One region of the Duganella sp. Leaf61 genome, then DNA from elsewhere that is predicted to be linked to it. Evidence: predicted binding sites of a transcription regulator. Region 1 holds the regulator's gene; each other region holds the start of a gene.
What was found. Region 1 encodes sigma-54, which starts transcription at its own class of promoters, with help from an activator protein. Its sites were predicted from a motif close to TGGCANGNAANCTGCTTT; they were not measured.

Region 1 (9,910 bases):
ACGGCGCCGGCAAGACCACGTCGTTTTACATGATCGTCGGCCTGGTACCGTCCGACGCCGGCACCATCGATATCGGCGGCGTCGACGTCTCGTCACTGCCGATCCACCGCCGCGCCTCGCTCGGCCTGTCGTACCTGCCGCAGGAAGCGTCGGTGTTCCGCAAGCTGACGGTGGAAGAAAATATTCGCGCTGTCCTCGAAATTCAAAAAGTGGACGGCAAGCCTTTATCCAAGGCTGACATTACTGAACGGCTCAATACCCTGCTGGCCGATTTGCAAATCGAGAAGCTGCGCGACAACCCCGCGCTCTCGCTCTCCGGCGGCGAACGCCGCCGGGTGGAGATCGCCCGTGCGCTGGCCACCAACCCGCGCTTCGTGCTGCTCGACGAACCATTCGCCGGGGTCGACCCGATTGCCGTGATCGAGATCCAGCGCATCGTGCGCTTTCTCAAGGAGCGACAAATCGGCGTCCTCATTACCGATCACAATGTGCGCGAGACGCTGGGCATCTGCGACCGCGCATATATCATCAACCAGGGCTCGGTGCTGGCGTCGGGCCGTCCGGACGACATCATCGCCGACGAGTCGGTGCGCCGCGTCTACCTGGGTGAACACTTCCGAATGTAATCCATGAAACAGTCGTTGCAACTGCGGACCTCGCAGCATCTCGCGCTGACGCCCCAACTGCAGCAATCGATCCGCTTGCTGCAGCTCTCCACGCTGGAGCTGCACCAGGAACTCGAACAACTCCTGACCGACAATCCCTTGCTCGAGCGGCTCGACGATCCGCTCGACCATTCTCTGCGGCTGTTGTCCGACGGCGCCATCAGCCAGCAGGCGCCGTCCGGCGAAGCACCGTCCGAATCGGGTCCGCAGGAAGCGGCGCCCGCCGGCGAGGCCGACGCCTACGACGGTCCTGCTGCCGATACCGAAAGTACCACCGCCGAAGCGGACATGGACTGGAGCGACGCCGGCCGCAGCAAGGCGCCCGACGACGAAGACGCGCGTCCGCAAATCGAAGCGCACCACTGCACCCTGCGCGAGCACCTGATGGAGCAGATGCGGGTGACCGTGCTCGAGCTGCGCGACCGCGCGCTGGTCGAACTGATCATCGATGCGCTGGACGAAAACGGCTACCTCGAAGAAGCGCTCGACGAGATCCATGCGCGCCTGCCCGAGGAACTGGAAGTCGAACTCGACGAGCTGCAAACGGCGTTGTCGCTGCTGCAAAGTTTCGACCCTGCCGGCGTGGGGGCGCGCAATGCGGCCGAGTGCCTGGCGCTGCAAATCAAGCGCTTGCCCGGCATTCCAATGGTGACGCGACGGATGGCCGTGGCCATCGTCGAAAAGCACCTGACCTGGTTTGCCCAGCGCGATTTCAACAAGCTGAAAAAAGCGCTGCTGTGCGACGACGAAGACCTGCGCGAAGCGCAGACCGTGATCCGCCAGTGCAATCCGCACCCCGGTGCGGCGTTCGCATCCGACGTCTCCGATTACGTGGTGCCGGACGTGATCGTGAAAAAATCGCGCACCGGCTGGCAGGTCAGCCTGAACAACGACGTCATGCCGCGCCTGCGTGTGAACGCCATGTATGCCAACCTGCTCAAGCAGGGCAAAGGTGAGGGCGCCATGGGCGCGCAGCTGCAGGAGGCGAAGTGGCTGATCAAGAATATGCGCCAGCGGTTCGACACCATCCTGCGGGTGGCACAAGCGATAGTAGAACGACAAAAGAACTTTTTCTCGCACGGCGCGGTTGCCATGCGCCCCCTTGTGCTTCGCGAAATTGCTGATACACTGGGTTTACACGAGAGCACCATTTCTCGGGTAACAACTCAGAAATACATGCTGACTCCGCACGGCATGTTTGAGCTGAAATATTTTTTTGGTAGCCACGTCGCCACCGAAGCGGGAGGTGAAGCCAGTTCGACGGCGATACGGGCACTGATCGTGCAACTGACAGGAGCTGAAGACCCTAAAAATCCTTTATCCGACAGTAAGATTGCGGACATGCTGGGAGAACAGGGCATGGTGATTGCGCGACGCACTGTTGCCAAATATCGCGAAGCCCTCAAAATCCCTCCAGTCAGTCTCCGCAAGTCTTTGTAGTGCACTGGTTCCTGCTTACTCAGCAACAATGGGTAAAGCACTAACCGTCAGCGACATTTATCTTTAGGAGTGTGTATGAATCTCACCATCAGTGGACATCATCTCGAAGTGACCGCCGCCATTCGTGAATACGTGCAAAGCAAGCTCGAACGCGTGACACGGCACTTTGATCAAGTGATTGATATTGCTGTCATTCTGACCGTAGATAACCTTAAAGAGAAAACCAAGCGCCAAAAGGCTGAAATCAATCTGCGCCTGTCCGGTAAAACGGTCTACGTGGAAAGCCTGTCGCAAGACCTGTACGCTGCGATCGACACCCTGATCGACAAGCTGGACCGCCAGGTCATGAAGTACAAAGGCAAAGTCCAACAGCACGGCCACGATGCGATCAAGCATCTCCCGGATAACTTCGAACCAGCTGCCGCCGCCCTTTAACAACGGCGCGACACACCAACTAAGGGCGCTGAACGAGCGCCCTTTCTTGTTTTTGGAGCTACATGAAAATTGTTTATCTGGTTTATACCGTTCTCCTTTCCGCCTCCGCTGCTCCCGCCGTCGCCGCCCCCTGCCAGCCGGCGCCGGCCGCCGTCATCGACATCGACGCCAACAGCTACTACAACGACGCCAACCATTCCGTGATCGACCCGGCGCGGCGCGCCAAAAACATCGCCAGCACCGAGCCGGTTGAACAATTCTTGTCTGGTGTCGCCCGCAACGCCAGCCGCTACCAGGCCAACGGCAAGCCGCAAGACGCCGCCTGCGCCTTGAACTGGCTGGACAGCTGGGCTGGCCAGCAGGCCATGCTGGGCAAGATGTCGAGCGAGCAGGCGTATTTCGTGCGCAAGTGGACCCTGGGCGGACTGGCGCTCAGCTATGCGCGCGTGCAGGCAGCTGCCACGCCCGCGCAAAAGAAAGCGATCGAGGCGTGGCTGTCCACGCTGGCCGACGCCACACTGGTCCACGCCGACACCCGCAAGGGCAAGCGCAACAACCATTATTATTGGGAAGGGCTGGCCGTGACTGCCGTCGGCGCCGTCACCCACGACCAGCGCTTATTAACATGGGGCCACGGCGTGTTCGACAACGCCATGGCCCAGGTGGCACCCGACGGCGCGCTGCCGGCCGAGATGGCGCGCGGCGCCAAGGCACTGCACTACCACGCATTCGCTGCCGCGCCGCTGACCATGATGGCGTCCATCCTCAACCTGCAGTCGTCGACGCTGGACCGGCTGGTGACGTTTACGCTGGCCGCTGCGCGCGATCCGGCGGCCATGCAGCAGGCCACCGGCTTCAAGCAGGAAGAAGTGAACGACCTGCCGTTTGCCGTGATCTACGCGCGCCACATGGGGCACCCGCCGGCAGCCGCTGCAAAATTCCAGGCCCGCCTGGGCGGCGATTTAACCTTGCCCAACCCGCTGGAACATTTAGCGTCGTCGAACAAATCCACAGGACAGCCATGAGCGAACATGTATTAACTGCCGTCAGTGACGGCACCGGCGTCATCACGCTCGATCGTCCGCGCGCGCTCAACTCGCTGTCGCTCGACATGGTACGCGCCATCACGCACACCTTGCTGGCCTGGCGCGACGACGACGCCGTGCAGGCGGTGGTCGTGCGCAGCAGCAGCGACAAGGCGTTTTGCGCCGGTGGCGACATCCGCTTCTTCCACGACCTGGGCCGCGCTACGCCGCAGCAGGGCAGTGCGCTGGTCGAGGATTTCTTCACCGAGGAATACGCGCTCAACCACCTGGTCCACCATTACCCGAAACCGTATATTGCGGTGATGGACGGCGTGGTGATGGGCGGCGGCATGGGCGTGGCGCAGGCCGGTCCGCACAGCCGCACACGCATCGTCACCGATCGCACGAAGATGGCAATGCCGGAGACCAATATCGGCCTGTTCCCGGACGTCGGTGCCAGCTATTTCCTGTCCCGCTTGCCGGGCCGGCTGGGACTGTACCTGGGCATTACCGGCGCCAACATCCGTGCAGCCGATGCGCTGTATGCGGGACTGGCCGACCATTACGTGCCGGCGGCCGATTTAACGGCGCTGGGAGCGGTTTTGAGTGCAGGTGGCGGTGCTGGCCTGCCGGCGGCGATTGCGGCCTTTGCAGCCCCGTTCAAGGCCGCTGCCGGGCCAGGTTCACTTGAGCGCGACCGTGCCGCCATCGACCGTCATTTTGGTGCGGGATCGGTGCCGGCCATCGTCGCGTCGTTGCAAAACGACGACAGTGAGTTTGCCAGGGCGACGCTGGCGCTCATGGCCACGCGCTCACCGCTGATGATGTGCGTGGCGCACGCCTTGCAGCAACAGGGGGCGGCAATGAGCATGGCCGACTGCCTGCGCATGGAACGCGCGGCGGTGCGCCGCACACTGGAAAACGGCCAGGTCATCGAAGGCATCCGCGCGCTGGTGATCGACAAGGACCACGCCCCGCGCTGGACGCCACCGGCGCTGGCCGATGTGACCGATGACATGGTCAGGCAGATTTTGGCACCCGCGTGGCCGGACCACGCGCATCCGCTGCGCCATTTTCACGGCGCTGCCTGACAGCATGCGCCCGGGCCCGCCGCACGACCTCGCGCGCCGCCGCAATGTGCGCGGGGTCGGCGGCCTTGATCAAGACCGCTGACATGAATTACTGCTCGCGATGCCGTATCACCACGCGCTCGCTGGCGTGGAAGTAGGCGGCCAGTTTTTCGGCGATATAGACCGAGCGGTGCTGGCCGCCGGTGCAGCCCAGGGCCACGGTCAGGTAGCTGCGGTTGTCGGTCTTGAACGACGGCAGCCATTTTTCCACGAAGGCGCGGATGTCTTCCAGCATGTCGCCGGCGCTGGGCTGGGCGTCGAGGAATTCGATCACCGGTGCGTCGCGCCCGGTCAGCGGGCGCAGCGACAGGTCGTAATACGGGTTGGGCAGCGCCCGCACGTCGAACACGAAATCGGCATCCATCGGCACGCCCAGCTTGAAGGCGAACGATTCGAAGAACAGGGTCAGCGGCGCGTGCTCGAGCTCGACCAGGTCTTTGACCCAGGCGCGCAGCTTGTTGGCGCTGAGCTCGGACGTATCGACCACGTGGCCCAGCTGCTCGATGGCCGACAGCCGTTCGCGTTCTTCCAGGATGCATTCGATCAGGGTGCGGCGTGCGGCGGGGTTTTGGCCCGGGCGCAGTTCGTGCGACAGCGGGTGGCTGCGCCGGGTTTCGGAAAAACGCGCCACCAGCGAGTGGGTATTGGCAGTGAGGAACATCACGCGCACGTCGTGGCCTTCCTCGCGCAGGTGCGCCACATCGGCGGGCAGCGTGGCCAGCGATTCGGCGCTGCGCGCATCGACCGCCACCGCCAGCGAGCGCAAGCCTTCACCCACCAGCGTGGAGACCAGGTGCGGCAGCAGGGCCGGGGGCAGATTGTCGACGCAGTAGTAGCCGAGATCTTCCAGGACATTGAGGGCCACCGATTTGCCGGAACCGGAAATCCCGGTGATGAGGACGATACGCATAACTCAGTCTCCGCTCATGGCGAGGCGTTGCCGCTCCATGAACTCTTGCAGGGTGTCGATCCCGCGCAGTTGCAAAATAGTGTTGCGCACGGCCGCTTCCAGCAGCACGGCGATGTTGCGGCCGGCCGCCACGGGAATCACGACCTTGCGGATCGGCAGGCCCAGCACGTCTTCGGTGGGGAACTGGAACGGCAGCCGTTCGACTTCCTCTTCCTGGCCGCCGCGCTTGACCAGGTGCACGATCAGTTTCAGGCGCATCTTGCGCCGCACGGCGGTCTCGCCAAAAATGGCCTTGATGTCGAGCAGGCCCAGGCCGCGTACTTCCAGCAGGTTTTGCAGCAGTGCCGGGCAGCGGCCTTCGATCATATTGGGGGCGATGCGCGAAAATTCCACGGCATCGTCGGCCACCAGGCCGTGCGAACGAGAAATCAGCTCCAGGCCCAGTTCGCTTTTGCCGAGGCCCGAGTCGCCGGTGATCAGCACGCCCACGCCCAGCACGTCCATGAACACGCCGTGCATGATGATGCGCTGCGCCAGTTTCTTCGACAGATACACGCGCAGGAAGTCGATCACCTGCGCGGCCGGCAGTGGCGTGGAGAACAGCGGGATATTTTTTTCGTCGCAAATGGCGAGGATGTCGGGCGGCGTTTCCAGCCCTTGCGCGACGATCAGCGCCGGCGGATTACCGCCGATCAGTTCGCCTATCAGATGGGCGCGCGTGAGCGACTTCAGGCGCTGGTAATAATTGATTTCCTGGTGGCCGAAGACCTGGATGCGGCCCGGGTGGATCATGTTCAGGTGGCCCACCTGGTCGGCGGCCGAAGCGACATCGCCGGAAATCAGGCGCTCGCCGCCGGGAAAGCCGGCAAACCAGCCGAGCTGCAAACTTTCGCGATTGTCGTCGTACAGGCGTTGTATCGTCAGCGGGGTTTGCAGCATGGGCATCGTGGTCCGAATCGAAAGAGGGAGAGCCTAGTGTACTGCAAGTTGCTGGCGGCGGATCAACCCGCAGCTTGCAGACTGGGCAGCCAGTTGATGATGCGCGAGTGCACCGATTTCGGATCGGGATCCTCGGTCAGCGCGGTGCGGAACGCATCATCGGAAAACATTTCCGCGATCTCGGACAGGATTTCCAGGTGTTGCTGGGTCACGTGATCGGGGATCAAGAGGAAAAACAACAGGTTGACCGGCTTGCCATCGGGCGACTCGAACGGAATCGGCTCGGACAGGCGGACAAACGCAGCCAGCGGCGACTTCAGGCTTTTCATGCCCTTGATGCGCCCGTGCGGCACGGCCACGCCGTGGCCGAGACCGGTGGAGCCCAGCCGTTCGCGCGCGAACAGATTGTCCGACACGGTCGAGCGGGCGATGCCGCAGTTGTTTTCGAAAATCAGGCCAGCTTGCTCAAAAGCACGTTTTTTGCTGGACACTTCCAAGTCCAGCAAGACGTTTTCGAGAGAGAGAATTTTGCTCAGGTTGTTCATATGACGACAATAGTGTTGCGGCGCACGGCCCGAATTATAGGCTTGTTTGTGCGCCGTGTAACATGAAATCGCTCGCGTCCGAGTTGTATTTCAATCAACGGACCGAAACCTCGGGCCGACCCGTCATCATACGCCTGATTTATGCAGAAGCTACCATCGCAGCGAGGCGGTGCGGCTTGCCTGCCGTGGTAAATATTTATTGCCGGGCGCCGCGCAGGTTGGGCGGATTGCGGCCGGTGCTGAAGTTGCTGCGCCACGGGTTGATGTCCAGGCCGCCGCGCCGCGTGTAGCGGGCATAGACGGCCAGTTGCTGCGGCGCGCACTGGCGCAGGATATCGACAAAGATGCGTTCGACGCATTGCTCGTGGAATTCGTTGTGCTCACGGAAGCCGATCAGGTATTTCAGCAAGCTTTCCTGGTCGATTTGCGGACCGCTGTAGTGGATTTGCACACTGGCCCAGTCCGGCTGGCCGGTGACCAGGCAATTCGACTTGAGCAGGTGCGACACGAATTTTTCCTCGACCGGCTCCTCGTCCAGCGCCGCCTTCAGCAGTTCCGGGGCCGGGCTGTAGTGGTCGATCTCGATGTCGAGGCGGTCGAGCAGCAGGCCGTCCAGCTCGCCCATGGCGACCTTGTCGAAACCGTTGGGCTGGGTCAGCACGATGTGGATGGATGCGCCCACAGCCTTCGATAAATCCTGTTGCAGAAGCGCCTGCAGCGCATCGACGCTGTCCAGGCGCGTCTGGTTGAACGAGTTCAGGTAGAGCTTGAACGACTTCGATTCGATGATGTTGGGCGAATCGGCCGGCACCGTGATGCGGGCAATTGCCACCTGCGGTTTGCCACGGCTGTTGAGCCACGAGATTTCGTAGGCGTTCCAGATATCGACGCCGAAAAAGGGTAGTGTGCCGGACAAGCCCAGCTCGTCGCGCTTGCCCTGGCGCGGGATCGGGAACAGCAGTTCCGGCGCGTAATCGGTGCGGTAGGCGGAGGTTTTTCCCAGCGGGGACAAGTCGACGGTATTGGTCATGGCAGGCTTCGTAGCGGTCAAGACGGCATGGTAGCGTAATCCATGCCATCTTGCAGCCGCATCAATCAGCCCAGGAACAGCTTGTACACCGGATTGGCCGTCTCATCCCAGTAGCGGTAACCGAGCGTGGTCAGGAACTGGCCGAACTGGTCCATCTCGCCCGGCGGCACCTGCAAGCCGATCAGGATGCGGCCGACGTCGCCGCCCTGGCTGCGGTAGTGGCACAGCGAGATATTCCAGTTTGGCGCCATGCTGTTCAGGAAGCGCATCAGCGCGCCCGGGCGCTCGGGGAACTCGAAGCGGTACAGCAGCTCGCTGTTGGCCAGCGCGCTCTTGCCGCCCACCAGGTGGCGCACGTGGGCCTTGGCCAGTTCGTCATGCGTGAGGTCCAGGGTGCGGAAGTCGTTCGTCTCGAACGTGCGCGCCAGCGCGCTCGATTCGCCGCGGTCGGCAATCTGTACGCCGACGAATACGTGCGCTTCGTCCTTGTCGCTGATGCGGTAGTTGAACTCGGTGACATTGCGCGGACCGACCAGCGCGCAGAAGCGCTTGAAGCTGCCGCGCTGCTCGGGCAGGGTGACGGCAAACAGCGCTTCGCGCGCTTCGCCCAGTTCGGCCCGTTCGGCGACAAAACGCAGGCGGTCGAAGTTCATGTTGGCGCCGCAGGCGATCGTGATCAGGGTTTCGTTCTTGACCGGATTTTTCGACAGCGCCGCGCGTTCCACGTAGGCCTTGGCGCCGGCAATCGCCAGTGCGCCGGCCGGCTCCAGGATGCTGCGGGTGTCGGTAAACACGTCCTTGATGGCGGCGCTGATGGCGTCGGTATCGACGATGATGATGTCATCGACGTACTGCTGCGTGAGGCGGAAGGTTTCTTCACCCACCAGGCGCACGGCGGTGCCGTCCGAGAACAGGCCCACGTCGGCGAGCGTGATGCGTTCGCCAGCCTTGATGCTGCGCGCCATCGCGTCCGAATCCATGGTCTGCACGCCGATGATCTTGATGTCGGGGCGGATCGCCTTGACGTACGCGGCCACGCCCGAGATCAGGCCGCCGCCGCCGATGGCCACGAAAATCGCGTGGATCGGGCCCGAGTGCTGGCGCAGGATTTCCATGCCGATCGTGCCCTGGCCGGCGATCACGTCCGGATCGTCGAACGGGTGCACGAAGGTCAGCTTCTGTTCTTTCTCGAGCGTGAGGGCGTGGTTGTAGGCGTCGGTGTACGACTCGCCGTGCAGCACCACTTCCACGTCGGAACCGCCGCGCGCCTTGACCGCGTCGATTTTCACTTGCGGGGTGGTGGTGGGCATGACGATCAGCGCCCGGCAGCCGAGCTTGGCGGCGGACAGCGCCACGCCCTGGGCGTGGTTGCCGGCCGAGGCGCAAATCACGCCGCGCTTGCGCTGCGCTTCGCTCAGGTGGGCCATCTTGTTGTAGGCGCCACGAATCTTGAAGCTGAACACGCTCTGCATGTCCTCGCGCTTGAAATAAATGCGGTTGTCATAGCGCTGCGACAAGGTCGGCGCCAGTTCCAGCGGGGTTTCCTGGGCAACGTCGTAAACGCGCGCGGTCAGTACTTTCTTCAGATAGTCGATAGTCATGGTCTGCAAACAAGAGAAAAAGCGGTGAGGCTACCTGGGTAGCCCCGCAGTGGTCGATGCTAACTATCCGGCGGGTGACCGGGTGGAGCAGGGGCGCAGGTCCGCGCGGATGGGCATGGACCGAACTGTTCAATCGTGCGGTGTGCGGATCATTATAATGGACACCCTTATCAGACCTCAAAGAAACCGA
Region 2 (9,910 bases), 120 kb from region 1:
CTTGTCCGAAAAATCGGTATCGATCTGGCGCAGTACGGACAAGGGAATGGTGCACAGGCAGTAGTCGGCGGTGACGGTGCCAGCCTTGCCGCTGGCGGTGTCCTTGAAGGCGATGGTCACGCCCTTGTCGTTCTGGCGGATGGTTTGCACTTCGGCGCGGTAGCGGATCACTTTACCGAGGCGCTTTTCAAACGCTTTGGGAATCGCGTCCATGCCGCCCACCGGCTGAAACATGGTGGCCTGCATCGGGAAGTCGTGCACCGCGCTGTAGACGTTGCCCAGCTTCGATTCCAGCAAGTCCTTGAAACCGAGCGGATCGGACGCCTTGCCCGGTCCCGGTTCCATGCCGGCGCCGGGGTACACGGCATAACCCCGGCCCGGGCGGCCACGGTAAGCCAGGTCGGAGGCCGACAACTGACCCTCGTGCACCAGGTAGTCGAGCAGCAGGCGCTGGTCGTCGGCACTCAGGGTCTGGTCGAGCTGCTTGTTCTTGATCGACTTGGCCAGCAGTTCGTCAACGTGGCCGCGCATGTCGGCCTTGACCTCCTTGATGCGCATGCGCTTGCCCGCGAACGGGCCGGCGTTTTCGGAGTACACATAAGAGTGGTCGTTTTCATTGACCATCACTTCCAGCGGCACCTCGAACAGGCGCGTGTAGTGCAGCGTGGACTGGTGGTGCAGCGGAATGCGCCATGGGCCGTGGTTGATGTACTGGCCGGCGTCGAAAGCGCAGGTCTGCTTTTCACCACCGAGTTCGGTCAGCGAGAAACCCTTGCGGGCGGTCTGGCAGCGGCCACCGGCAAAGTCGCGCGCTTCGAGGATCTGGCATTGGTAGCCCAGTTTGCCCAGTTCGTAGGCGGCGGTCAGGCCGGCCAGGCCGGCGCCCAGGATCACCACCTTCTTGCCCTTGCCGCTGCCGGTCAGTGCCGGCGGCGCCGACACGGTGGAGTTGATGCCCATGCCCCATGCGTTCATGGTGGTCAACAACAAGCTGGTGCCGCCCACCGCTGCGGCCCGGTACAGGAAGTCTCTGCGGGTAAAAGAGCTAAACGATTTAAACGGTTTTACTGTTTTGCTTTCCATCTGCTTTCCTCGCCATTTTCACTGAAAAACCCCGGGGTTACTTGCTTCCCCATAGTCCCCTTCATAGCAAGCAACGTGCCATATTGGAAAGATGAATAAACATCGTTCATCATCAAAGCAGGCCTTTATCTGCAAGGCTTGCTTCATCGAACAAAGTTTTTTCGGAAGTGCGCTGCGGGTGCTTTCGGCACGCAACCGAACGCCTCCAGCGATAAACTTTATTTACCTGAAACAGACTTTATTCATGGCGGCGCCGGACACCGCAACCACTGCGGCGCACAAGCGCACGCACCACCAGATGGCGGTGGTGCATGGCGGTGCAGCGTGTGAAAATCGAGAGAGGGAAGAATCAGCCGGCGAAGCTGACCAGGGCGGGAGTATTGGTGCGAACGGTGGCAAGCGCCGGCGCGGTCACCGCAACGGCGGCCGGCAGATACGCCATTTCCACCGCGCTCAGGTGGCGGCGCACGCCGCTGGCGTCGGCCAGGTGGCAGGCGTGGAACTGCATCGGCGCGGCCGCGTCGAGCAGGTAGATCGTGTCGAGGTTGGACGGGTCGTGCGCCACCTTCACTTGCCAGCTGCCGCGCTGGCGCGCCCGCTCGTACCAGCGCTCCTGGACCGCACGCGCGCAGGTATAAATACTGCCGGCGAAATGGATGCCGTCGCAGCCCACGATGGCGGTGGCCACCGGCATCAGGCTGCAGCGCACCAGGTGCTCGGGATAGGGCTTGAGCGCGCCGCCCCGGTGCTCCACGCCCCAGTCCCACAATGCCGCCGGCGTGGCGGCGTCAGGCGCCGGCTGGCGGCTGTTGTAGTACAAAACGCAGTCGATGACGATGCGGGTGAACTGCGCCACATCGAGCACGCCGTCGAGCCGGCACGCTGCGCCGGCCGCATTGGCTGTCGCATTGACCACATTCTCTGCGCCACCGGCGACGTCAGGCGCCAGCAGCCGAAAGCGCCTTGCCAGTACCTCCTGCCAGTCGCCGGCCCCCTGCTCGGCGGCGATGCAGCGCAGGTTGAAGTTGGTGCGCAGGGTGCCGCCATCGCCCCATTCGGCGCCTGCCAGCGCGGCCAGCGGCGCCGCCACGAACAGGGTGTCGGGCAGATGGCAGCCCGGCCACTGGGCCGCCTCGATGCGGCGGCCGTAATGCTGGCTGTAGCGCTGCTTGTCGGCTCCGCAGTTGGCCAGCGCCAGCATCGCCTGCGACCAGCTGGCCGGGCCCAGTCCCACGTGGATGCCGGTAATCATGCGGCTGTACGTATCCTGCACCACGTAGATGTGCGGGCGGCCGATGGCCTGTTCGCGGTCGGCGCGCGACACCAGTTGCACCTCGGCGCGCACGACGTCGAGCTGGTAGCTGGCGCCGGGACGGCCGGGGGCGGACGCCCATGGCGACGCCTGCGCCGCATCGGAGCCGGTCGCTGTGGTGGTTGCCGCCACGGTCATGCGCGTGGCCGAAACCGGAACCGGGGCCGAAACCGGGGCCGCCGATGCGCCGCGCAGCGCCTGCGCCGCGCCGGCAAAGGCACTGGCGCCGGAACCGGAACCGGGACCGGGACTGCTACTGCGGCGCGCCACTTCCGGCGGGCGGTCGTCGTCGTGGTCGAGCCAGTAATTGAACTGGCCAAAGGTGGGCAGCATGGCCGCGCGGCGCTGCGGCGCCGCCTGTACCCGGCCGCTGGCAGGATCGATGCGGCGCTCGATGAAGAATTCATCGAGCATCTGCTGGTAGGCGCCCAGGCGCGAAAACTTGTCGTGACTGGCCGCGTAGCGGGCAATCGCCACCCGGAAGATGCGGCGGATGTCCTCGTCGGCGTTCAGGCCGGGGCCGTCGTCGGCGCCGTTCTTGCGCGGCCGGCCGCGCTTGATGCCTTCCGACGATTGCCGCACTTTGCCCTTGCCGCCCGAATTGCAGTAGTCGGGCAGCAGCGCGTTGGGGGTTTGCCCGCGCTGCCAGTAGCGGCGCAGATAGCGATAAATGGTGGGGTGCGACACCTGGTGTTCGGCGGTGGCGCGGGCGATCATCTGGCCGCGCCGGCGCGCATCGTAAATGTCGGGTTCCTGCGCCACCAGCGGCGCGATGATTTCCCAGGCGCGCGCGCGCAGTTGCAGGTATTTGGGCGGCAGCATTTCCTGGCTGACCACCATCAGGTAGGGATCGGCCGGCAGCACGCTGGCGCGGCCATCCCGCAGGTCGGCAAGCAGCGCCGGTAACTGGACCAGTTCTACCTCGGCCGAGCGCGCCGCCACGTCATAGACATAGGCATGGCGCTGGCCGGGGTCGATCCACAAAACACGGACGGTGCGCGCCGATGGCTGCGGGTAGTGCAGCAGATCGTTGCGCAGTAACATCAGCGCCCCTGCACCGCGAGGTGGAACGGCCGGGTGTCAACCACGATGGCGTGCAGCCCTGCATCGGCATTTTCACGCAACAGCGGCGGCTTGATCGCATCGACAAAAGTATTCCACAGCTTCCTGAATGGCGTCATGTCTAAGCTCCGGTTCAACGACTTGTCTCCAGGTTGAGGCGCGTTAAGCGCGCCATTTATCAGGTTTGTGCCAAGTCATAATGCAAAAACCGGGCCACCTCCTCTTCACCTATGAGAACACTTTACCAACATCCGCTCAGGCACCACGTTTGCACTTTCGCAAGCTTTTTATTGGTGCGGCGCAGCAGGCGAACCGGGTTCATGCACTGCATGCGTGCATCAACGCGGGGGCCGCCATTAGCGCATGACCAATACCGGCAAATGACAATGTGCCAACACCTTCTGGGTCACGCTCCCAAGTAACACGGCTTGCACGCCGGTGCGACCGTGCGCGGCCATGGCGATCAGGTCGCAGCCACGTTGCCGTGCGGTGTCGATAATGACCCGGTAGGGATGCGGATGCTCGACCACGAGCGTCTCGTAGACCACTTTTTGCGCAAGTGCCTCGGCAGCAACGGTTTCGAGCAGTTTCCGTGCACGCGCCTTGGTCTGCACGCGGTAGCGCGCTGGCGTATCGACCAGCATGTCGGGATCGGTACTGATCACGTGGAACGGCTCGGTGACATGCAGGACCAGCAAGCGCGCGCCTGCCTCCCGGGCAAAGGTTACGCACGGCACAATGGCCGCTGACGACGGCGCCTCGCCGTCTACAGGGAAGAGAATGTGGGCGAACATGGCGCCTCCTATGCGACCGGCACCAGACGCGGTGGCAGCCCCGCCTTGGGCAGCGTGAGTTCAAGCAATCCGCGGTGAAATTGAGCGCGCGCACCAGCACTGTCTAGCGTGCGCGGCAATGACAGCACGCGGGTACGCTTGCCGACGTAGCGCTCACGCTGGATCACGTCGGGCGAGACATGCTGCGCGTGATCGAAGCGCGCGCCGGCGACGATGCGTACCCGGTTGCCGTCGAGACCGACCTCGATCTCGCCCTTGTGCACACCGGGCAACCATGCCCACACGGTGTAAGCCTGGGCGTTTTCGTGGACGCGTATGCGGATCTGCTGGCCCTGGTGGCGCAGGGCGTGGACGAAACGCATGCGCTGCCAGGTTTCATATAGTGTGCGTAGCGGATGAAAGTGCGCTAGCGCTCTGTGCGGCTGACGGGCCGGGACGGTGTGGGGCATGGCAGCGGCTCCGGCAGAGCTTACTGGATGGCCACGCGGGTAGCGCCGGCCCCCGCCTTTTTCGGCAGGGTGACACTCAACACGCCGTCTTCGTAATGCGCTTGCGCCTGCGCTTCGTCCACCTCCTGCGGCAACACAAAGCTGCGCTGGCACTGTCCACGCTGACGCTCGGACCACAGCACACCGTCGTCCCCGCTCTGCGCAGCGCGCTCGGACGTCGCGCTCAGAAACACCTGGCGACCATCGACCGCCAGCTTGATTTCTTCTTTTTTTACGCCGGGAATGTCGGCCTTCACTTCAAAGGCCTGCTCGGTTTCCTGGACATCGATGCGGATCACCGGCGCCATGCCGGTGACCGGCCAGAATGGATCGGCGCCGATGTCGCGAAACAGTCTTTCAATCATGTGTAGCGGCTCGAAACGCCCTGATCCAATCGCGGGTTCGTGTACAGTAACATTGTCGGTGTTCATGGCCAGCTCCTTCATCTGCGGTGTAAAAATGCAGTCTGGCGCTGTCGCAGCAAGTAACACGAAGCTGCATCAAACCTGCGCATGGAACTTTAACGCCCACGCGCACTCACGCGGTATCCGACCGTGCGCCCCCCCACGCCCGCCTTTGCAGTTCACCGTCCGTTTGATCCAGATCATTCAATCGCCAAATAGTTTTTGTTAGGCTCATCGTCGGTCCTGCTCCCGGACGGGTATTGAACCGCATGACGTTGTCGGTGCTGGTGTCGCATCAGTTTGCCCTTGCCGATCGGAGCCTCCATGTCTTATAAAGCCATCCTGTTGCACGCGGACCAGGCGCCGCATGCCAGCTACCGCGTGACATTGGCGGCCCGCCTTGCACGGTCTTTTCAGGCGCACCTGACAGTGCTGGCATGTACCGGGCTCTCACGATTCGCGGCGCGGCAAACATCGCCAGGCAAACCTGGCCAGGCCATGTGAGCAGGCACCTGCGCGAATACACCACCATCACCATGAGCGCGGCCTTGCTGTCCATCGCCACCGAGCACCGGTGCGACCTACTGGTCATGGGCGGATACAACCATGACCACGCCTAGCGGGCAGGCAAGCCAGCCGGTCCGGCGGGCGGCACTCATTCACCAGTACGATCTGGAGCACATCATGCCAACCAACACAGTTTTTTCCCTCAGCGGCAAGCGCGGCCTGATAATGGGCATCGCCAACGAACATAGCATTGCCAGCGGCTGTGCCCGCGTGGCCACCGACCTCGGCGCACACCTGGTAGTCAGCTGCGCCGACCTGGCCGCGCGGCCATTTGCCGCGCCGGTGGCCGCGGCCGTGCAGGCGCCTTTGCTGATCTGCGATGTCGAACACCCTGACGACATCGCAGCCCTGGTTGACCAGGCCGTAGATCGCCTGGGCGGACTCGATTTCGTGATCCACTCGCTGGCCTGGGCGCCCACCGCAGAACTGCGCGGCAGGGTGATCGACAGCACCAGCACCGGTTTCCTGCGCGCCATGCAAATATCGTGTCACTCGTTTGCCGCACTGGCGCGGCACTGTGAACCTCACCTGGGCCGGCAAGGCGGCAGCTTGCTGACGATGAGCTATCTGGGCGCCGACGAGGCGGTGCCGCACTACGGATTGATGGGACCCGTCAAGGCAGCCCTGGAGTCGCTGGTGCGGTACTTGGCGCTGGAGCTGGGGCCGCGCGGTATACGCGTCAGCGCCATCTCGCCTGGTCCTGTCCCGACCCGGGCCGCCTCCGGCTTGCGGGATGTCGAGACGTTGATGCAGCGGGTACGGGAGCGCGCGCCATTGCGGCGCCTGGTCACCCTCGCCGAAATCGGCCAACTGGCGGCGTTTCTGGCCGGCGACGGTGCCAGCGCAATGACGGGCCAGACCATCTATGTCGACGGCGGCTACCATGCGGTCAATTAGGCACCACCAATTCGTTTGATCCCGCGCAAAAGAAAAGCACTATCGACTGTCTAGCATCAAGTGTCGGCCATGCGGCGGACTTGATGTTGCAGCGTTTTCCACAGTTGCGCCAGATTACCGAAACCACGCGGACCATGTGGCCAGGTTGGGTATTTCTGCATATCACGCCATCGATCATTTCCTTGCTCGATTACCAGCAAGGCGCCGGTCACACCGAGCTCTACTCGGTTGGCGAGGACGGCAGGGGCCGGCCGCCGGCGACGAGTTAAGCAAGATTTACCTCGCCGTCAGCGGGCGTGGTCATTGGCCCGCAGCCTGCGCCAGCGCTTGCTGTAACGACTGCGCCTGCGGATTGTTGACGCTGCCCTGAGCAATGTCCCTCGGCGACAAGGTGCGGCCATAATACGCATTGGTCAGGCTCTGGTTGAAGCGGATATCGTTGATGCCCACGGCAACCGCGTCGCCGAACAATCCCTTGGCCGAACTCCAGGCCACCACATCGCCGGTACCTGCCAGGCCATGGCCAAGCCGCGACCAGTTGACGACGGTCAGGCCCGCATCTGCGCTGAGCGTGAAATTGTTTTTCTTCATGAACTCGGCAACCGCCTTGTCATTATTGAGCAACAGTGCCATCTCGCCGCCCTCGACACCGGCTTGCAAGCCAAGGGTCAGGCCGCCGAGATCGTAAAATGCCGGACTGCTCCAGCTACCGTCTGCTTGCCTGAGCAGTAGCAAACCGGCGCCACCACGGGCGCCAACGCCCAGTGCCGCACGACCGTACGAGGGCACGAGCAGCACTCCTTTGGCTTTAGGTAACAGCTTTTTCATGCGTGGCTCCGCTTCGAGGCGACGCACCACGTCGAGCGCGTCGCTTACCCGGGCGGTAGCGGTTTGGGCGGGATTATTGCCACGCGGACTATCCGCATCGGCCTGCGCCAATGCACTGCCGCCAACCACCAGGCCAACCAGGCAGGCCAGCGCCAACCCACATCGTTTAATTTGATGAACCATTTTTTTCTCCTTGAAGACAGGTTTCGGATGCGACCGTACAAAGCGCGCTTTGTACAAAATCATGCTAACGCCTTTACTCGGCGCCGAACTTTGACCAGGGTCAAACCGATCCGGAAGCAGACACCCGAACCCTTCTGGTTGACAAGGAATCGGCTTGGCGATTGAACTTCTGGCAGCCGTTGCGGGTCCAACCCATCCTGGGCAACCAGGATCGCGCACGGTACGCGAGTGCCACGGCTCAAGACCGCTGCAATATTTTACGTAACTGCAGGTGCTTCCATGCCCAAGCTGCCAAGCGTTGTATGCGGGGTTGTATGTAGCGTTGTCTGTGGTTTTCTTCTGCTCGCTGTCACGGCGGCTGGCGGTGCGCAATCGCCCGGCGTGCATGCATCGCGGCCGGCGGCGTGCATCGCGCCGGTCCCGCAAACGGCACCAGGGCGGCCGTCCATCGGCGTATCGCTGCGCCGGCTGTATGACACGTTGGGCAGCGAGGCCCTCTGGCTTCGTCCCGAGCGCCGGCGCGCGGACCAGGCCTTGGTGTTGCTGCGCGGCGCGCGCGACCACGGGCTCTCGCCCGACCACTACCGTGTGGACGAGCTCGCGCAACGTGTGTACCGGCTGCCGGCTAGCGGTGACGCCCTGCTTGATGCCGACCTCAGTCGTTCGGTCCTGCAAATGCTCACCGATATACACTTCGGCCGGACTGCGCCGGACCATGTCACCACGGTGTCCGGATGGGCGCCAGTGCCGTACGACCCGGTGGACGCGTTGTGTGGGGCGCTGCGCGAAGACCGGCTGGCAGGGCTGACGCAACAGGCGCAGCCGCGTATTCCGCTCTACCAGCGCGTCAAGCTGACCCTGGCACAGTACCGCGACCTTGCCGCACGGCCCCGGCAAGGACTCCCGCTGGGGCCGTTGCCCGCCTCCGGCGCCGTGGTGGCCGGCGACCGATACCAGGGAGCGGCGATGCTGCGCCAGCGTCTTGTGCTGCTGGGCGACCTGGCCGCCGGTGGCGACAGCGGCGACGGGCAACATTACTCGATCGAACTGGCCAATGCGGTCAGACGTTTCCAGGCGCGCCATGGCTTGGCCGACGACGGCGAGTTGGGCCCCGCCACCATGGCGGCCCTGGCGGTGCCGCTGGCGCACCGGGTTCGCCAGCTCGAACTCACGCTGGAACGCCTGCGCTGGGTGCCAGCGCTGCCGCCCGGTAAAATGGTGGTGGTCAACCTGCCTGCCTTCAGGCTCTGGGCGTTCGACACTGCTGCTCAGCCTGCCAGCGCGGCCCTGGAAATGCGCGTCATTGTCGGCAACGCAGCCGGCACGCCAACGCCATTGCTGGTTGCCCAGATGCGGCAGGTACAATTCCAGCCTTACTGGAATGTGCCCGCCAGCATAGTGCGCAAGGAAATCCTGCCCAAACTGGCGCGCGATCCCGCCTACCTGGCCAGGCAGCACATGGAAATCATCGCCCGCGACGGCACATTGCTGGCGGCGGATCAGTCCGACGCTGCGGCGGCACTCGGCTCAGGCCGCGCCAGGATCAGGCAAACTCCGGGGCCACACAATGTGCTGGGCGCTGTGAAGTTCAACTTGCCAAACAGCATGAACATCTATCTGCATGCCACCTCCGCCCGCGAACTGTTCGCCCGCGCCCGGCGCGACCTCAGTCACGGCTGTATTCGCGTGGAGCAGCCAGCCGAACTCGCCGAGTTCGTTCTGGATGATCCGATCCAATGGAGCACCGAACGGGTACGATCGGCGATGCTCGCTGGATCATCGCAAACAGTTGGGCTCAAGACACCAGTTCCCGTGGTGCTGTTTTACGCGACCGCCGTCACCGACCGCCAGGGCCGGGTGCTGTTTGCCGCAGATATCTATCGGCGCGATGCGAAGATGATCGCGGCCATGGCCGGATCGCCAGGGCCCGGCCTCCGGTAGCGAAGCCCGGCCCACGGCAAAGTGCGAAGAATCTAAAAAAAAGACCCCCGCTCTTTGGCAAAAGAGCGGGGGCGTTTTCAGCCACTGGCAGCCTGGCGGCCTGGCCGGTTGCCTGGCGGCGCAGACACGCTGCTAGTACTTCTTGCCCGGCGCCGGTTTCTTCTTCGGCGCGACCGATTTCGGTGGCGTCGATTTGCCCGATTCCGGCGGCATGCGGTCCACCTGGCTGATCTTCAGCTGCGAACCACCGACCCAGACCTTGCCCAGGCTTTTGAACAGCTCGTTCGGCATGCCGTCCGGCAGTTCCAGCATCGAATACGTGTCGAAGATCTCGATGCGGCCGATCAGGCG
Region 3 (9,910 bases), on a different contig from region 1:
ACGTGCCGCGCAACTTCCAGCTGCCGTCCAACCCGGAAGTACTGGTCATTTCCAATATCATCGAGAACGGCCAGCCGATCGGCCTCGGTGATGCCGGCTATTCGGCGCCCGACCTGATCAGCCAGCGCGCCAAGGTGTCGACAGAAATCAGCAGTGCGCTGCGCACCAAGCTGGCCGTGTACGACGCCCAGGTGATCAATATCGACATGACCAATTTCTCGTTTTCCGACGACTATATGAAGGCGATCGCGGAAAAGGTCACGCAGGAGCAGTTACACCTGGGCGCCGAGAACCGCCTGAAGACGGTGGAAGCCGAGCAAAAGCAAAAGGTTGCTGTGGTGGAGGCGTCGGCGCTGGAAGCGAAGGCCGACGGCGAAGCGTACGCCAGCGTCAAGACCGCCACCGCGCAGGCGGAGGCGCTGCGGGTGCAAAACGATGCGCTGGCGCGCAGCAAGGAAGTGCTGGAACTGCGCCGCATCGAGGTCGGGAAAATCAAGGCTGAACGCTGGGATGGCGCCTTGCCGCAAAACATGTACAGCAACGCGCCGATCCCGTACCTGAATCTCGCCAAGTAGACCGCACTGGTGGTGGCGGCAACAAATCGACGTCGCTGGCGCCGATAAACTGGCAAAAATTTGGTGTTGTGCCTTAGAATCTGCGCATGCACATCAAAACGACTGGTTTGGTTCTTGCTTGCTCTACAGCCCAGAACCAACCCGCTGCCACCTCCCATGACCACGCGTAACCTGCGCATTGTTGTCGTCAACGCCATCATCCATGCAGGCAACGAGGATGACGAGGCTGTGCACGCCCAGGTCGAGCGGGCGCGGATATTGCGCATTGGACTGCTCGAGGCTGGCTACGACATCGTTGCTTCGCTGCCGCCGGACATGTATTTGCCCGATCGCATAGCCCAGTTGCAGCCCGATATGATCATCGTCGATGCGGAATCGGACGCGCGCGACGTGCTCGAGCACATCGTCATTGCCACCCGCGACGAGCGCCGCCCCATCGTGATGTTTACCGAAAGCGAAGACACCGCCAGCATGGAGGCGGCCGTGGCTGCCGGCGTGTCGGCGTACATCGTGGCCGGACTGCAGAGCGACCGCATCAAGCCGGTGCTCAACGTGGCGCTGGCGCGGTTCAAGCGCGAGCAGAAACTGCTCGACGAACTGTCCGACACCAAGAGCAAACTGGCCGAGCGCAAGATCATCGAACGCGCCAAGGGGCTCTTGATGGAGCGCCAACATTTCAGCGAAGAGCAGGCGTACCAGAAGCTGCGCAGCATGGCCATGAGCAAGAACCTCAAGCTCTCGGAAGTCGCGCAGCGTATTCTGGATGTGGAAGACTTGCTCGGATAATCTTTATTTTGTTTTTCGCGTCCAAAATGAGGCGCGTGCTCACCAACGGTGCGCGGGTGCGGTGCGTTGCCGTCAATTCCCTTACCTTCCTCCTGTGACAGCTCGCTGGCACAGACATTGCATAGTCTTAAACCAAGCGCAACGCTGCGCTGCTGAACCTCGCCAACGGCGGTGAGGGTCACAAGACAACGACGTCTACCATCACGCGAATGCGTTCGCGGGGGTAGGCGTTTTTTTTGGTCCAACGGTTTTGCTGACTACTAAGGGAACGCCATGAAAGAAACACCAAATATCGCCGACAACGCCTTGCCACCGACCCCGGCCGACGTTAATGTCACGCGCAGGAAAATCATTCATGGCGCAAGTCTGGTCGCAGGAGGAAGCATGTTGGGTTTGGCAAGTGGTGGTGCGTGGGCGGCAGGTTCCGATAAACCGGAGAAGGAAGAAGTCAAGATCGGCTTCATTCCACTGACCGACTGCGCGTCGGTGGTGATGGCGTCGGTGCTGGGCTTCGACAAGAAATACGGCGTCAAGTTTGTGCTGAGCAAGGAGGCCTCGTGGGCCGGCGTGCGCGACAAGCTGTCCAATGGCGACCTCGATGCCGCCCACGTGCTGTACGGCCTGCTGTACGGCGTGCAGATGGGCATTGGCGGCCAGAAGAAGGACATGGCGGTGCTGATGGGCCTGAACAACAACGGTCAGGCCATCACGCTGTCGAAAAAGCTGGCCGACAAGGGCGCCGTCGATGGCGCCAGCCTGGCCAAGCTGATGCGCACCGACAAGCGCGAGTACACGTTTGCCCAGACCTTCCCGACCGGCACCCACGCCATGTGGCTGTACTACTGGATGGCGGCCAACGGTATCAACCCGATGAAGGACGCGAAAGTGATCACGGTGCCGCCGCCGCAGATGGTGGCCAATATGCGCGTGGGTAATATGGACGGCTTCTGCGTGGGCGAACCGTGGAACCACCGCGCCATCATGGACGGCATCGGCATCACCGCGACGACCACCCAGGACATCTGGAAGGACCACCCGGAAAAAGTGCTGGGCTCCACCCTGGAATTTGCCAAAAAATATCCGAACACCTGCCGCGCGATGATGGCCGCCATTCTGGATGCGGGCAAATGGATCGACGCCTCGCTGGCCAACAAGAACAAGATGGCCGAAGTGATCGCCGACAAGTCGTACGTCAACACCAGCAAGGACGCCATCGACCAGCGCATCATGGGCCGTTACCAGAATGGCCTGGGCAAGACCTGGGACGACGCCAATCACATGAAGTTCTACAACGACGGCCTGGTGAACTTCCCCTACCTGTCGGACGGCATGTGGTTCATGACCCAGCACCGCCGCTGGGGCCTGCTCAAGGACGACCCGGACTACCTGGCCGTGGCCAAGTCGGTCAACCAGATCGACCTGTACAAGGATGCGGCGGCAATGACCAAGACACCGGTGCCCAAAAGCCCGCTGCGCACGTCCAAGTTGGTGGACGGCGCAGTGTGGGATGGCTCGAATCCGAAAGCGTTTGCTGCCTCGTTCAAGATCCGCGCTTAAGTTGCAGTAGTCCGATTCATCGTCCTTTGAAGGAAAGCCATGAACGCCATGCTCCAACCCGACAGCGCCAAGCCGCTCAATACCGAAGTCCTCGAAGCTGAAAAGCCGGCGCGCCGCCCGCGCCGCGCGCTGGCCGCCAATTCCAGCGCGCGCGTGCGCCAGCAGCTTTCGGCCACCGCCATGAAAATCGTCGCGCCGTTGGTGGGCGCCGCCTTGCTGGTGCTGATCTGGCAGCTGATCACCATCAAGAACGCCACCTTCCCGACACCGCTGGTGACGTTTCACGAAGCGGTGAAAATGTTCTCCGATCCGTTTTACCGCAATAGCCCGAATGACCAGGGCATCGGCTGGAACCTGCTGGCCTCGTTGCAGCGGGTAGCGGTGGGCTTCGGTCTGGCCGCGCTGGTCGGCATCCCGCTCGGCTTCGTGATCGGTCGCGTGAAGTTTGTCAGTGCCATGTTCAGCCCCATTATCAGCTTGCTGAAACCGGTGTCGCCGCTGGCCTGGCTGCCGATTGGTTTGCTGGTGTTCCAGTCGGCCAACCCCGCCGCGATCTGGTCGATCTTCATCTGCTCGATCTGGCCGATGATCATCAACACCGCCGTGGGCGTGCAGCGCGTGCCGCAGGATTATATGAACGTGGCGCGCGTACTGAACCTGTCGGAGTGGAAGATCCTGACCAAGATCCTGCTGCCATCGGCCTTGCCGTATGTGCTGACCGGCGTGCGCCTGTCGATCGGCACTGCGTGGCTGGTGATCGTCGCGGCCGAAATGCTGACCGGCGGCGTGGGCATCGGCTTCTGGGTGTGGGACGAGTGGAACAATTTGAATGTCCCGCACATCATCATCGCCATCGTGGCCATCGGCTTCGTGGGCCTGCTGCTGGAACAAGCCCTGATGGCGCTGGCCCGTGCCTTCACCTACGAACAAGTGTCGAACTAAGGAGCATGGCCATGGACGAATCGAAATTCATCGACATCGAGGGCGTGGAGATGGTCTTCCACACCAAGAAGGGTGTATTCCACGCGCTGCGCGAGATCGACCTCACCGTCGCCAAGGGCGAGTTCATCACCCTGATCGGTCACTCGGGCTGCGGCAAATCGACCCTGCTCAACCTGATCGCCGGCTTGACCAAGCCCACCGACGGCGTGCTGCTGTGCGCCAACCGCGAGATCGCCGGGCCATCGCCCGAGCGCTCGGTGGTGTTCCAGAACCACTCGCTGCTGCCGTGGCTCACCTGTTACGAGAACATCTACCTGGGCGTCGAACGCGTGTTCGGCAAGACCGAATCGAAAGCGCAGTTGCGCGAGCGCACCATGGCGGCGCTGGCGCTGGTCGGCTTGACAGCGGCCGAAACCAAGCGTCCCAACGAAATCTCGGGCGGCATGAAGCAGCGCGTGGGCATCGCCCGGGCGCTGGCGATGGAACCGAAAGTGTTGCTGATGGACGAACCGTTCGGCGCGCTCGACGCGCTGACCCGCGCCCACCTGCAGGACGAGCTGCTCAAGATCGTCGCGGCCACCAAGTCCACCGTGGTGATGGTGACCCACGACGTCGATGAGGCGGTGCTGCTGTCGGACCGCATCGTCATGCTGACCAACGGCCCGGCCGCCACCATCGGCGAAATCGTCGCGGTGCAGCTGGACCGTCCGCGTGACCGCGTGGCGCTGGCGCAGGATGCGCGCTACATGGAATACCGCACGGCCGTGCTGGAGTTCCTGTACCGCAAACAGGCGCATCCGGCCAAGGATGCCGCCTGATGGACATGAACACCCGCCACCTGGAAAGCGAGGCCAAGGCGCTGTCGGGCGAAGTGTTCGGCGCCATGATCAACCTGTCGGGCCGGCGCCGCTTCACGTCGCAGCGCATCGTGCTGTACGCGGTGCTGGCGTCGCAGGGGCAGGACGGGGCCGAGGCCATCGCCCGCGAGGCGCTGGCCCTGTTCCGGGGCGCCCACAAGGCGCTGCTGGCGGACGCCGACGGCTTGCCCGGCGTGTTCTGCGCCGAACTGCGCGAAGCCTATTTCGGCAAGCTGGCCGGCGACCGCGAGATCGTCGCCTTTGCCGAGCAGGCCGACCGCACGCTGGCGGCCATCGCCAGCCCGCACGACAAGGGCGCGGCCGCCGGCCTGCTGGCCGAACTGGTGCGCCTGACCACGCCCACGCTGGCGATCCTCAACCAGATCACCAGCGTCTATGAGGAACAGGCGAAATTGCATGCGCGGCTGATGAAAAAGCAGCTGCGCGGCGTGATCACCGATATCGAGAAGATCAACAAGCAGGCGCGCATGGTGGCTTTCAATGCGCGCGTGGTGGCAGCGCGCGCCGGCCAGGCCGGGCGCGAATTTGCGGTGGTGGCGGGCGTGCTGTCCGGGATCACCGATGAAATCGACCAGATGGTCAATACCGCGCTGGCCGCGGCAGCTTGAAGGAATAAATGATGACTACCCAAGGCAGTGTCACCCTGGTGGGCGCCGGACCCGGCGACCCGGAACTGTTGACCATCAAGGCCGTGCGCGCCATCGAACGCGCCGACGTGCTGCTGATCGACGACCTGGTCAACCCGCAGGTGCTGGACTACGCACCGGCGAGTGCCCGCGTGGTCCAGGTAGGGAAACGCGGCGGCTGCGCATCGACGCCGCAGGAATTCATCGAGCGGCTGATGGTGGCCGAAGCGCGCGCCGGCCGCCACGTGGTGCGCCTCAAGGGCGGCGACCCGTACATGTTCGGGCGCGGCGGCGAGGAACGCGCCACCCTGCGCGCGCAGGGCATCGCGGTGGACGTCATCCCCGGCATCAGCAGCGGCCTGGCCGCGCCGACCAGCATCGGCGTGCCGGTCACGCACCGGTCGTGGAGCCAGGGCGCCACGTTCGTCACCGGCCACGGCAAGGATGCGGCATCGGAGCCGAACTGGCAGGCCCTGGCGCAAAGCCGGCTGACACTGGTAATCTACATGGGCGTGGCGCGCGTCGAGTCCATCGTGGCCGGCCTGCTGGGCGGTGGCGCAGCGCGGGACACGCCGGTGGCGGTGGTGCAGGCAGCCACGCGCGACAACCAGCGCAAGCTGCTCACCACCCTGGGCGAGCTGCCCGTCGCGCTGCGCGAGAGCGGCCTCGGTAGCCCGAGCATCATCGTGGTCGGTGACGTGGTGCGCTGCGCCGACGACTGGCAGGACCTGGCAGCGGCCGCACCGCTGCAGGCCAGCGCCTGACGGCTGGCTGCACCGCCATGGCGCACTGATACCGTGCGCCATGCACCGCCAGCTCGCACCAGCTGGTATTGTCATCTGCGCACCAATTCCCCGCAAAGCCGCATTCTCCCTCTGTAGCGCCCTCAAAACCCCATCTGGCACGCCTCTTGCAATAGCTAAAGCAAGAGGTCAACGGCGATCTCCCTGCAGCACACGAATACATAGCCGGTCCAAAGACGGACTGGCAGGACAACGGCGTCCGCCCAACCCGGTCTTTATGGCCCGGTTGCGCGGGCGCCTTTTTGTTTTCTGAACGGGATAAAAAATGGCCAGCAAAGCTAACAGCATCAAGCTCCTCTCGATTTCAACGCCGCAGATGCGGGCGTTCCACCTGACCTGGATGGCGTTCTTCGTCTGCTTCTTCGCGTGGTTCGCCTGCGCGCCGCTGATGCCCGTCATCAAGGGGGAGTTCAACCTCTCCGGCGCGCAGATCGCCAACATCAATATCGCTGCCGTCGCCATCACGATCCTGGTGCGCCTGATCGTCGGCCCGCTGTGCGACCACTTCGGCCCGCGCAAGACTTACACCGGCCTGCTGCTGCTCGGTTCCATCCCGGTCATCGGCGTCGCCTTTGCCCAGAGCTACGAAAGCTTTTTGTTCTTCCGCCTGGGGATCGGCGCGGCTGGCGCCAGCTTTGTCATCACCCAGTACCACACCTCCGTCATGTTCGGCCCGAAAGTGGTGGGCACCGCCAACGCGGCAGCTGCCGGCTGGGGTAACGCGGGCGGTGGCGTGGCGCAAGCCGTGATGCCGCTGTTGATGACGGCGATGATCATGCTGGGCGTGTCCGACACCTTCGGCTGGCGCGCTGCGCTGATCGTGCCGGGCGTGCTGATGATCGTCATGGCCTTTGTTTATTATCGCTACACGCAGGACTGCCCGCAGGGTAATTTCAGCGAGCTGCGCGCCGCCGGGATTGCCATCGACGGCGGCAAGAAGGGCGGCTGGGAGAGCTTCAAGCTGGCTGCCGCCAACTACCGCGTGTGGCTGCTGTTCATCACCTACGGCGCCTGCTTCGGTATCGAAATCTTCATCCACAACATCGCCGCCATTTACTACGTCGATCATTTCAATCTCACGCTGGGCCAGGCCGGCATGGCCGCCGGCAGCTTCGGTTTGCTGGCGCTGTTTGCCCGCGCCCTGGGCGGCTGGGCTTCGGACAAATTCGCCGCACGCGGCAACCTCAATCATCGCGTCACGCTGCTGTTCGTGCTGATGCTTGGCGAAGGTGCGGGCCTCTTGATGTTCGCCCACGCCAGCACTGCCGTCCTGGCGATTGGCGCCATGCTGATCTTCGGCCTGTTCACCCACATGGCCTGCGGCGCGACCTACGCCGTGGTGCCGTTCGTCGATAAACGCGCGCTCGGTGGCGTGGCCGGCATCATCGGCGCCGGCGGCAACGTCGGCGCGGTGGCCGCAGGCTTCCTGATGAAGGGAATGGGCGACGTCCAGCAGACGCTCTCCATCCTCGGCATCGTGGTGGCAGCCACCGCCCTGTGCGCACTGGCGGCGCGCTTCTCCAGCAGCACCATCGAAGAAAACGTCATCGCCTCCAAGCTGGCAGCGTAGTTACAACGTCAAGGAAGAAAAATATGAAAATCATCGTCATCGGCCACGGCATGGTCGGCCACAAATTCCTCGAGTCGCTGGCCACTGGCGGCGCCCCGAACCTGCAAGTGACCGTGCTGTGCGAAGAGGTGCGTCCCGCCTACGACCGCGTGCACCTGTCGGAATTCTTCTCCGGTAAAACGGCGGAGGATCTCTCGCTGGTCAAACCGGGCTTCTTCGAGCGCGACGACATGGTGCTGCGCCTGAACACCCGCGCCACCGCCATCGACCGCGCCAATAAAACCGTGACCACCGGCGACGGCGATGTGCTCCCGTACGACAAGCTGGTGATCGCCACCGGCTCTTTCCCGTTCGTGCCGCCGCTGCCGGGCAAGGACCGCAAGGACTGCTTCGTGTACCGCACCATCGAGGACCTGGAAGCGATGCTCGAATGCGGCGCGCGCTCGAAGACCGGCGTGGTCATCGGCGGCGGCCTGCTGGGCCTGGAATGCGCCAAGGCGCTGCGCGATTTAAAGCTCGAAACCCACGTGGTGGAATTCTCGCCGCGCCTGATGGCGGTGCAGGTCGATGAAGGCGGCGCGCGCGTGCTGCGCCGGAAAATCGAAGAACTGGGCGTGACCGTCCATACCGGCAAGAACACCACGGCCATCGTTGACGGTGTCGATGGCACCCACCGGATGGAATTCGCCGACGGCGGCCACCTCGATGCCGACATGATCGTGTTCTCGGCCGGCATCCGCCCGCGCGACATGCTGGCGCGCGAGTGCGGCCTGACGGTGGGGCCACGCGGCGGCATCGAGATCAACAACAATTGCGTGACGTCCGACCCGGACGTGTATGCGATCGGCGAATGCGCATTGTGGGGCGGCCTGATTTTCGGCCTGGTGGCGCCGGGCTACGAGATGGCCCGCGTGGCGGCCAAGCACATGCTGGGCGAAGCGGGCGAGTTCGCCGGCGCCGACATGAGCACCAAACTCAAACTGATGGGCGTGGACGTGGCCAGCATCGGCGACCCGCACGGCAACGTGGCAGGCAGCCGCTCGTACCAGTTCACCGACGAGCGCAAACAGATTTACAAGAAGATCGTGGTCTCCGACTGCGGCAAGTACCTTTTGGGCGGCGTGATGGTGGGCGACGCGGCCGAATACGGCACGCTGCTGCAAATGATGCTCAACAAGATCGAGCTGCCCGAGTCGCCGGAGTTCCTGATCCTGCCGCAGTCCGATGGTGCGGCCAAGCCGGGCCTCGGTGTCGATGCGCTGCCGGAAGGCGCGCAAATCTGCTCGTGCAACGACGTGTCGAAAGGTGCGATCTGCGCGGCCGTGGCCGGCGGCGCCACCACCATCGGCGATGTCAAAAGCTGTACCAATGCCGGCACGTCGTGCGGCGGCTGCGTGCCGCTGGTGACGCAGGTGATGAAGGCCGAAATGAAAAAGCTCGGCATGGCGGTCAACAACCACGTGTGCGAACACTTCGCCTACTCGCGCCAGGAGCTGTTCCACCTGATCAAGGTCGGTCAGATCAAATCGTTCGGCGACCTGCTGGCCAAACATGGCAAGGGCCTCGGTTGCGACGTCTGCAAACCGCTGGCCGCCAGCATCCTGGCGTCGGTGTGGAACGACTTCGTGCTGAAAAAGGAGCACGCCAGCCTGCAGGATACCAACGACTACTTCCTCGGCAATATCCAGAAGGATGGCACGTATTCGGTCGTGCCGCGCATGCCGGGTGGCGAGGTGACGGCCGACGGCCTGATCGCGGTCGGCATGGTGGCCAAGAAGTACGGCCTGTACACCAAGATCACGGGCGGCGCCCGCGTCGACCTGTTTGGCGCGCGCGTGGACCAGTTGCCGCTGATCTGGGAAGAGCTGATCGCGGCCGGCTTCGAATCGGGCCATGCGTACGGCAAGTCGCTGCGCACCGTCAAATCGTGCGTGGGTTCCACCTGGTGCCGGTATGGCGTCGACGATTCGATTGGCCTGGCCATCGAACTGGAAAACCGCTACAAGGGCTTGCGCACGCCGCACAAGATCAAGTTCGGCGTCTCGGGTTGCACCCGCGAGTGCGCGGAAGCGCAGGGCAAGGACGTGGGCATCATCGCCACCGAGAAGGGCTGGAACCTGTACGTGGCCGGCAACGGCGGCATGAAGCCGCGCCACGCCGAGCTGCTGGCCAC

Region 2: a site for sigma-54 is predicted at 1,147-1,164, ahead of ASF04_RS23190 (flavin monoamine oxidase family protein). Genes of this name have one in related genera too.
Region 3: a site for sigma-54 is predicted at 1,468-1,485, ahead of ASF04_RS03275 (CmpA/NrtA family ABC transporter substrate-binding protein). Genes of this name have one in related genera too.

The regions. Positions count from the first base shown of each region.
Region 1 is NZ_LMLM01000031.1:189,697-199,606, forward strand. It holds gene lptB (LPS export ABC transporter ATP-binding protein) at 1-626, shown strand, start outside; gene ASF04_RS22655 (RNA polymerase factor sigma-54) at 630-2,105, shown strand; gene hpf (ribosome hibernation-promoting factor, HPF/YfiA family) at 2,181-2,540, shown strand; gene ASF04_RS22665 (alginate lyase family protein) at 2,603-3,565, shown strand; gene ASF04_RS22670 (enoyl-CoA hydratase/isomerase family protein) at 3,562-4,656, shown strand; gene rapZ (RNase adapter RapZ) at 4,745-5,605, opposite strand; gene hprK (HPr(Ser) kinase/phosphatase) at 5,609-6,544, opposite strand; gene ASF04_RS22685 (PTS sugar transporter subunit IIA) at 6,607-7,089, opposite strand; gene queF (NADPH-dependent 7-cyano-7-deazaguanine reductase QueF) at 7,286-8,119, opposite strand; gene ilvA (threonine ammonia-lyase, biosynthetic) at 8,185-9,720, opposite strand; gene ASF04_RS22700 (YqaA family protein) at 9,910-9,910, shown strand, end outside.
Region 2 is NZ_LMLM01000031.1:311,044-320,953, reverse strand. It holds gene ASF04_RS23190 (flavin monoamine oxidase family protein) at 1-1,083, opposite strand, end outside; gene ASF04_RS23185 (Mu transposase C-terminal domain-containing protein) at 1,433-3,439, opposite strand; gene ASF04_RS27680 (hypothetical protein) at 3,439-3,576, opposite strand; gene ASF04_RS23180 (universal stress protein) at 3,814-4,251, opposite strand; gene ASF04_RS23175 (Hsp20/alpha crystallin family protein) at 4,260-4,613, opposite strand; gene ASF04_RS23170 (Hsp20/alpha crystallin family protein) at 4,721-5,170, opposite strand; gene ASF04_RS23165 (hypothetical protein) at 5,581-5,763, shown strand; gene fabI (enoyl-ACP reductase FabI) at 5,828-6,607, shown strand; gene ASF04_RS23155 (hypothetical protein) at 6,691-6,876, shown strand; gene ASF04_RS27800 (lipid-binding SYLF domain-containing protein) at 6,908-7,618, opposite strand; gene ASF04_RS23145 (murein L,D-transpeptidase) at 7,898-9,559, shown strand; gene ASF04_RS23140 (DEAD/DEAH box helicase) at 9,692-9,910, opposite strand, start outside.
Region 3 is NZ_LMLM01000001.1:751,286-761,195, reverse strand. It holds gene ASF04_RS27890 (TauD/TfdA family dioxygenase) at 1-575, shown strand, start outside; gene ASF04_RS03280 (ANTAR domain-containing response regulator) at 732-1,361, shown strand; gene ASF04_RS03275 (CmpA/NrtA family ABC transporter substrate-binding protein) at 1,746-2,918, shown strand; gene ntrB (nitrate ABC transporter permease) at 2,958-3,860, shown strand; gene ASF04_RS03265 (ABC transporter ATP-binding protein) at 3,872-4,678, shown strand; gene ASF04_RS03260 (methyl-accepting chemotaxis protein) at 4,678-5,346, shown strand; gene cobA (uroporphyrinogen-III C-methyltransferase) at 5,358-6,128, shown strand; gene ASF04_RS03250 (MFS transporter) at 6,433-7,737, shown strand; gene nirB (nitrite reductase large subunit NirB) at 7,761-9,910, shown strand, end outside.